DNA from 2 places in the Crassaminicella indica genome. Region 2 is predicted to be linked to the other one. Evidence: a T-box and tRNA genes for the amino acid it is inferred to sense, from the RefSeq annotation. Region 2 holds a T-box; the other holds one or more tRNA genes.
The links. A T-box is a leader RNA that pairs with one kind of tRNA and senses whether it is charged. The one in region 2 lies ahead of alaS (alanine--tRNA ligase), so its partner is inferred to be a tRNA-Ala.

Region 1 (4,359 bases), 880 kb from region 2:
CGATCCCTATTGCGCCCACCATTAAAATTTGATTATGGCCCGGTAGTTCAGTTGGTTAGAATGCCAGCCTGTCACGCTGGAGGTCGAGGGTTCGAGCCCCTTCCGGGTCGCCAATAAATGTGCTGGTGTGGCTCAACGGTAGAGCAGCTGACTTGTAATCAGCAGGTTGGGGGTTCGATTCCCTTCGCCAGCTCCAAAGAATTAGGAGGAGTTCCCGAGTGGCCAAAGGGGGCGGACTGTAAATCCGTTAGCTAAGCTTTCAGTGGTTCGAATCCACTCTCCTCCACCAAATTTTATATCGCGGGTGTGGCGGAATTGGCAGACGCACTAGACTTAGGATCTAGCGCCTTGTGCGTGGGGGTTCAAGTCCCTCCACCCGCACCAATATGGGTTCATAGCTCAGCTGGATAGAGCAACGGCCTTCTAAGCCGTGTGTCCGGGGTTCGAGTCCCTGTGGACCCGCCATACTAGACCCATTAGCTCAGTCGGTAGAGCACTTGACTTTTAATCAAGGTGTCCCGCGTTCGAGCCGCGGATGGGTCACCAAATACGGAGGGGTGTCCGAGTGGTTTAAGGAGCTGGTCTTGAAAACCAGTGACTCCGCAAGGGGCCGTGGGTTCGAATCCCACCCCCTCCGCCACATGAAAAAATATCGAGGTGTAGCGCAGTTTGGTAGCGCATCTGGTTTGGGACCAGAGGGCCGCGGGTTCAAATCCTGCCACCTCGACCAAAATGCCCAGATAGCTCAGTCGGTAGAGCAGGGGACTGAAAATCCCCGTGTCGGTGGTTCGATTCCGCCTCTGGGCACCATTTGATCTTTGAAAACTATACAGTGTAAGAAATTAAGCCAGATACTCGTTATAAACGAGAAACGTTCAATTCGAATTCTTTTATTTGAGAGTTTGATCCTGGCTCAGGATGAACGCTGGCGGCGTGCCTAACACATGCAAGTCGAGCGAGAAGCTGTCAATGATCCTTCGGGAGATTTGATTAGTGGAAAGCGGCGGACGGGTGAGTAACGCGTGGGCAACCTGCCCTATACACAGGGATAGCCTCGGGAAACCGGGATTAATACCTGATAAAGCTCTAGTATCGCATGGTACATGAGTCAAAGCTTTAGCGGTATAGGATGGGCCCGCGTCTGATTAGCTAGTTGGTGAGGTAACGGCTCACCAAGGCAACGATCAGTAGCCGACCTGAGAGGGTGATCGGCCACACTGGAACTGAGACACGGTCCAGACTCCTACGGGAGGCAGCAGTGGGGAATATTGCACAATGGGCGAAAGCCTGATGCAGCAACGCCGCGTGAGTGATGAAGGCCTTCGGGTCGTAAAACTCTGTCCTAAGGGAAGAAAACTGACGGTACCTTAGGAGGAAGCCCCGGCTAACTACGTGCCAGCAGCCGCGGTAATACGTAGGGGGCGAGCGTTATCCGGAATCACTGGGCGTAAAGGGTGCGTAGGCGGCCGATAAAGTCTGGGGTGAAAGGCTACGGCTCAACCGTAGTAAGCCTTGGAAACTTATTGGCTTGAGTGCAGGAGAGGAGAGTGGAATTCCTAGTGTAGCGGTGAAATGCGTAGATATTAGGAGGAACACCAGTGGCGAAGGCGACTCTCTGGACTGTAACTGACGCTGAGGCACGAAAGCGTGGGGAGCGAACAGGATTAGATACCCTGGTAGTCCACGCCGTAAACGATGAGTGCTAGGTGTCGGAGGTTCATCCCTTCGGTGCCGCAGCTAACGCATTAAGCACTCCGCCTGGGGAGTACGGTCGCAAGACTGAAACTCAAAGGAATTGACGGGGACCCGCACAAGCAGCGGAGCATGTGGTTTAATTCGAAGCAACGCGAAGAACCTTACCAGGACTTGACATCCTCTGCATTAACCTTAATCGGTGAAATCCCTCCGGGGACAGAGAGACAGGTGGTGCATGGTTGTCGTCAGCTCGTGTCGTGAGATGTTGGGTTAAGTCCCGCAACGAGCGCAACCCTTGTCTTTAGTTGCCAGCATTTCGGATGGGCACTCTAGAGAGACTGCCGGGGATAACTCGGAGGAAGGTGGGGATGACGTCAAATCATCATGCCCCTTATGTTCTGGGCTACACACGTGCTACAATGGCTGGTACAACGGGAAGCGAAGGAGTAATCTGGAGCAAATCCTAAAAGCCAGTCTCAGTTCGGATTGTGGGCTGCAACTCGCCCACATGAAGCTGGAGTTGCTAGTAATCGTGGATCAGAATGCCGCGGTGAATGCGTTCCCGGGTCTTGTACACACCGCCCGTCACACCACGGGAGTTGGGGGCACCCGAAGTCAGCTATCTAACCTTATGGAGGAAGCTGCCGAAGGTGAAATCAATAACTGGGGTGAAGTCGTAACAAGGTAGCCGTATCGGAAGGTGCGGCTGGATCACCTCCTTTCTAAGGAGAAAGGCTTAACTTATACTGTATAGTTTTGAAGGATCAAACCTTCAAAAGTTAATTATGGGGACGTAGCTCAGCTGGGAGAGCACCTGCCTTGCACGCAGGGGGTCAGGGGTTCGATCCCCCTCGTCTCCACCACATGTACTTTGAAAACTGAACAATGCATATAAAATACAATTTTTACTGGTCAAGCTATAAAGAGCATAGGGCGGATGCCTTGGCACCAGGAGCCGATGAAGGACGTGGTAAGCTGCGATAAGCCTCGGGTAGCTGCAAGCAAGCGTTGATCCGGGGATTTCCGAATGGGGAAACCTACTTAAGGTAATACTTAAGTAACCATTACTGAATCCATAGGTAATGGTAGGCATACCAGGGGAACTGAAACATCTAAGTACCCTGAGGAAGAGAAAGAAAACTCGATTCCCTAAGTAGCGGCGAGCGAAAGGGGACTAGCCCAAACCTAAAGAATTTTCTTTAGGGGTTGTGGATATACTCATTAAGAAAGAGGTATTGTAGTCGAAGAAGTCTGGAAAGGCTCACCGTAGAAGGTAATAGTCCTGTAGGCGAAACAAGAAGACTTTCGAGTATACTCCAGAGTACCACGAGACACGTGAAACCTTGTGGGAAGCAGGGGGGACCACCCCCCAAGGCTAAATACTACCTGGTGACCGATAGCGCATAGTACCGTGAGGGAAAGGTGAAAAGAACCCCGGGAGGGGAGTGAAATAGAACCTGAAACCCTATGTTTACAAGCAGTGGAAGTTCTTTTTATGAACGACCGCGTACTTTTTGTAGAACGGGCCAACGAGTTACGGTATGCAGCAAGGTTAAGTAGTTATGCTACGGAGCCGCAGCGAAAGCGAGTCTGAATAGGGCGATTTTAGTTGTATGCCGTAGACCCGAAACCGGGTGACCTATCCATGAGCAGGTTGAAGCGGAAGTAAAATTTCGTGGAGGACCGAACCCATGTCTGTTGAAAAAGGCTGGGATGACTTGTGGATAGCGGAGAAATTCCAATCGAACTCGGAGATAGCTGGTTCTCCCCGAAATAGCTTTAGGGCTAGCCTTAAAAGTTGTGATACGGAGGTAGAGCACTGAATGTCCTAGGGGCCCTCACCGGTTACCGAAGACTATCAAACTCCGAATGCCGTAATCATAATTTTAGGAGTCAGACTATGTGTGATAAGATTCATAGTCGAGAGGGAAACAGCCCAGACCGTCAGCTAAGGTCCCTAAGTACAGGTTAAGTGGAAAAGGATGTGGGATTGCATAGACAACTAGGATGTTGGCTTAGAAGCAGCCATTCATTCAAAGAGTGCGTAATAGCTCACTAGTCGAGTGATCCTGCGCCGAAAATTACCGGGGCTCAAACCTGTCACCGAAGCTACGGCATCCCTTTGGGATGGGTAGGGGAGCATTGTATACGGGTTGAAGCTGTACCGTAAGGAGCAGTGGACTGTATACAAGAGAGAATGTTGGCATGAGTAGCGAGAGGCAGGTGAGAATCCTGCCCGCCGAAAACCTAAGGTTTCCTGAGGAAGGTTCGTCCACTCAGGGTTAGTCGGGACCTAAGCCGAGGACGAAAGTCGTAGGCGATGGACAACAGGTTGAAATTCCTGTACCACCGAAAATCGTTTGAGCAATGGGGTGACACAGGAGGATAGGTTAAGCGCACCGTTGGTTGTGTGCGTCCAAGCGTTTAGGAAGTCGAGATAGGCAAATCCGTTTCGATAATTCTGAGACGTGATGGGGAGCGAAAAACAAGTAGCGAACTTACTGATTCCACACTGTCAAGAAAAGCCTCTAGCGAGATTGTAGGTGCCCGTACCGCAAACCGACACAGGTAGGTGAGGAGAGAATCCTAAGGCGAGCGAGAGAACTATTGTTAAGGAACTCGGCAAAATGACCCCGTAACTTCGGGAGAAGGGGTGCCACGTTA
Region 2 (4,359 bases):
ACCTATATGTTATATATTTGTAATAATTATTATTGCAATTAATATACTTTTTTTGATATTTTTGGGATGTTTAACATATTATTTGATTCATATAGGGAATCATTATGTGAGCAGCAGCAAAAAATTAACAATGAAAAGAAAACATTTCTTTTACTTTTTTGTTTTAGTAATAATATTGTTATTAACAATTATGATATATAATTTTAGAGCTAGCTTATGGAAATTATTTTCCCCTGTCATTTGGGCAATTATATTTGCATATTTAATTAATCCTATTGTTAATTTAATATATAAAAGAGGGGTTTCTAGGATTTGGAGTGTTATAATTGTTTATTTTTCTATGTTTATTATAATAATAGTGTTTGCTACAATAGTAACACCTAATATTATAAAAGAAGCAAGAAGTTTAATAGAAATATTACCAAAATACAACAAAGAAGCCAATGAATATATAAACCATATATACAAAAAAATTGAGGAATTAGATAATTTTTCACCTCAGCTTTCTTTCATTAAAGATACAATACAAGATCACTTAATAGAAAGTGAAATTTATATCATGGATATAATGAAAAAAATTACTAATAGCATATTCAATATATTTTCCCATATAGTTACTTTAGTCTTGATTCCTATTTTTACTTTCTATTTTTTAAAGGATTCTGAGTATTTTAAAAAGAAAATAGTATTTATGATTCCAAGAATTTTGAGAAAAGAATTGATAAATATTTGCAAAGATATACATATATTGTTAAATAATTTTATAAGGGGACAATTTATTGTAGCTACTTGTGTTGGTATATTAAGTATTATTGCATTGTTAATTATCAAAGTAAACTTTGCATTTCTTATTGGAATTATTGCTGGAATAACAAATATTATTCCTTATTTTGGACCAATTATTGGAGCTGTTCCAGGAGTAATTATTGCACTTATGGATACTCCTGTGAAAGCTTTTTGGGTTATCATTGCTTTTACAATTATACAACAAATTGAAAGTGCTATTATTACACCTAAGATTGTTGGAGAAAGTGTAGGACTGCATCCTGTTATGGTTATCATAGCTTTATTGATAGGAAATGAATGCTTTGGATTAATAGGTTTGATTTTTGCTGTACCTATTGCAGCTAGTATAAAGATAATTATAGAGCATATTATAGATTTAATTGTAAATATTTAAATATTCATTCGATTAAAAAACTTACTGAAATTGTATAAAAAATACGTTAAGAATCTTCATTGTTTGAACGAAGTGAGTTTTTAAGTTGTTTATTTATAATATAATATTAAAATTTGGGAACAATAGATTTAACAATTGACAAATAGTACTAATTTATATATAATCAATTAAAGTTAATGAGAAAAAGAAAAATGATAAAATACAATGATGAAGAGGAGTACAAAAACATAAAATCTGTAGAGAGGAAGTCCATTGGCTGAAAGACTTCTGATTTGAGTTTTTGGAAGCAGCTTCGGAGTATTGACCTTGAAATATTAGTAAAGGGCAGTGGCTTGCAACCATTATAGTGCTAGGTATTGATAAGAGAGACCAAAGTATTTTGGTAAGTAGGGTGGTACCGCGAGAATACTCTCGTCCCTATATGGGATGAGAGTTTATTTTTGTATAAAAATAATGGAGGTTGATACTATGGAAAAAATGAGCTTGAATGTAATAAGAAAGCAGTTTTTAGATTTTTTTGAAAGCAAAGGTCATTATGTAAGAGCTAGTTATTCGCTAGTTCCTGAAAATGACAAGAGTTTATTATTAATAAATGCGGGAATGGCTCCTTTGAAAAATTATTTTATGGGGATAGATACACCACCTAAGAAAAGAATGGCTACATGTCAGAAATGTATTCGAACAGGAGATATTGAAAATGTAGGAAAAACAGCAAGACATGCTACTTTTTTTGAGATGCTTGGAAATTTTTCCTTTGGAGATTATTTTAAAAATGAATCTATCCATTGGGGATGGGAGTTTGTAACAAAATATTTAAAACTTCCTGTTGAAAAATTATGGGTGAGCGTATATGAAGAAGATGATGAAGCCTATGAAATTTGGCATAAAAAAATAGGTATACCTCAAGAAAGAATTGTAAGATTAGGTAAAGAGGATAACTTTTGGGAAATAGGAGTAGGACCATGTGGACCATGCTCTGAAATTTATTATGATAGAGGAGAAAAGTATGGTTGTGGCAGTGCTGATTGCAAACCAGGATGTGATTGTGATAGATATATAGAGTTTTGGAATCATGTATTTACACAATTTGATAAGGATGAGGAAGGAAATTATAATCCATTACCAAATCCTAATATTGATACGGGAATGGGATTAGAAAGACTAGCATGTATTATACAGGATGTGGATTCTATATTTGAAATAGATACTATAAAGCATATATTAAATAAAGTATTAGAGCTTTCTGGACAAAAATATGGAGAAAATAAAAAAACAGATGTTTCAGTGAGAATTATAACAGATCATATTCGTTCTGTTACTTTTATGGTATGTGATGGAATCATGCCAAGCAATGAAGGTAGAGGATATGTTCTTAGAAGGTTATTAAGAAGAGCTGCAAGACATGGAAAATTACTCGGTATTAAAGGAGAATTTTTAAGTAGATTAGTAGATAGTGTGCTTGAAGTATCGAGTGAAGCTTATCCAGAGCTTTTGGAAAGAAAAGAATATATTAAGAAAGTTGTTGCTATTGAAGAAGAAAGATTTCAAGAGACAATAGATCAAGGTAGTGAAATTCTAAAAGGTTATATTGAAGAATTAAAAAGAGAAGATAAAAATATTTTATCTGGAGAAAAAGCTTTTAGATTGTATGATACCTATGGATTTCCACTAGAGTTGACTAAAGAAATATTGGAAGAAGAAAATATGACTGTTGATGAAGACGGTTTTAAAGCTGAAATGGAAAAGCAAAGACAAAGAGCAAGAAATGCAAGACAAAACAATGAAGAGATAGGTTGGAAGGAAGACGTATATGCAAAGCTAGATGAAAATATAAAGTCACAATTTAAAGGATATAAAGAATATGAGATGAACGCAAAGGTTATAGCATTAGTAAAAGGTGATGAAATCGTAGAGTATGCTCAAAAGGGTGATGCTGTTACTATTATATTAGATGAGACGCCATTTTATCCAGAAGGTGGAGGACAAGTAGGAGATCATGGGTTCTTATTTAATGAAACTTGCAAAATTAAAATAACAGACTGTAAAAAAAGTAACAATAGGATATTGCATATAGGTGAGATATTAGAAGGAACTATATCTGTAAATAGTATAGTCAAGGCATCTATTAATGTGGAAGAAAGAATAAGCTCTGCAAGAAATCACACAGCAACTCATTTACTACAGGCTGCATTAAGGAATGTGTTAGGCAATCATGTTGAACAATCAGGCTCTTTAGTAACGCCAGATAGACTAAGATTTGACTTTTCACATTTTCAAGCACTTACTGAAGAGGAATTAGAAAAGGTTGAAGAATTAGTAAATCAAAAAATTCTTGAGAGTATGACAATCTTAGCAGAAGAAATGGGTATCAATGAAGCAAAAGAAAAAGGAGCAACAGCTCTTTTTGGGGAAAAATATGGAGAAGTTGTACGTGTAGTTTCTATGGGAGATTATAGTATAGAACTATGTGGTGGAACACATTTAAATAATACAAGTCAAGTAGGATTATTTAAGATTATAAGTGAAGGTGGCGTTGCTGCTGGAATTAGGAGAATAGAGGCTATTACTGGACATAAAGCATATGAATATATGAAAGAACAAGAATTAAAAATAAAAGAAATTGCAAGAACTTTAAAGAGCAATCCAAAGGAAATTGTATTGAAGGTAGAAAATTTAGTGAATAATTTAAAAGATGCACATAAAGAAGTAGAAATTCTTAAAAATAAGATGGCAAAGAGTGCTGTGAATGAAATATTAGAAAAAGCAGTTGAAGTTGAAAATATTCAAGTAATAGCATATAAGTTGATAGGCTTAGATATGGATAGCTTAAGAAAGCTAGGAGATCAATTAAAAGATAAATTAGGTTCAGGTCTTGTCGTTTTAGGAACAGAAAAAGATAATAAAGGAAATTTTGTTGCTATGGCAACAAAAGATGTTGTTGAAAAAGGAATTCATGCAGGGAATATTATTAGACAGGTTGCCAAAATAGCAGGTGGTGGTGGTGGTGGAAAACCAACCATGGCACAAGCAGGAGCAAAGGATATATCCAAAATAGATGAGGCATTAGCCCATGTAATAAATATTGTAAAAGAGCAAGTAAAGTAGTTATAATAAGTAGTGGGCGAAGGTTTAAAAGCAAACTTTCGTCCATTTACTTAAAAGGATTGTGTTATAATAAA

Region 1: it encodes a tRNA-Ala, which carries the amino acid that the T-box ahead of alaS (alanine--tRNA ligase) is inferred to sense. The anticodon was not compared.

Annotation. Positions count from the first base shown of each region.
Region 1 is NZ_CP078093.1:546,491-550,849, reverse strand. Features, by position in the region: tRNA gene KVH43_RS02665 (tRNA-Val) at 1-21, shown strand, start outside; tRNA gene KVH43_RS02660 (tRNA-Asp) at 37-113, shown strand; tRNA gene KVH43_RS02655 (tRNA-Thr) at 122-196, shown strand; tRNA gene KVH43_RS02650 (tRNA-Tyr) at 205-289, shown strand; tRNA gene KVH43_RS02645 (tRNA-Leu) at 301-384, shown strand; tRNA gene KVH43_RS02640 (tRNA-Arg) at 389-465, shown strand; tRNA gene KVH43_RS02635 (tRNA-Lys) at 471-546, shown strand; tRNA gene KVH43_RS02630 (tRNA-Ser) at 552-640, shown strand; tRNA gene KVH43_RS02625 (tRNA-Pro) at 654-730, shown strand; tRNA gene KVH43_RS02620 (tRNA-Phe) at 735-810, shown strand; rRNA gene KVH43_RS02615 (16S ribosomal RNA) at 891-2,417, shown strand; tRNA gene KVH43_RS02610 (tRNA-Ala) at 2,483-2,558, shown strand; rRNA gene KVH43_RS02605 (23S ribosomal RNA) at 2,606-4,359, shown strand, end outside.
Region 2 is NZ_CP078093.1:2,421,757-2,426,115, forward strand. Features, by position in the region: gene KVH43_RS11525 (AI-2E family transporter) at 1-1,180, shown strand, start outside; T-box leader at 1,376-1,602, shown strand; gene alaS (alanine--tRNA ligase) at 1,649-4,285, shown strand.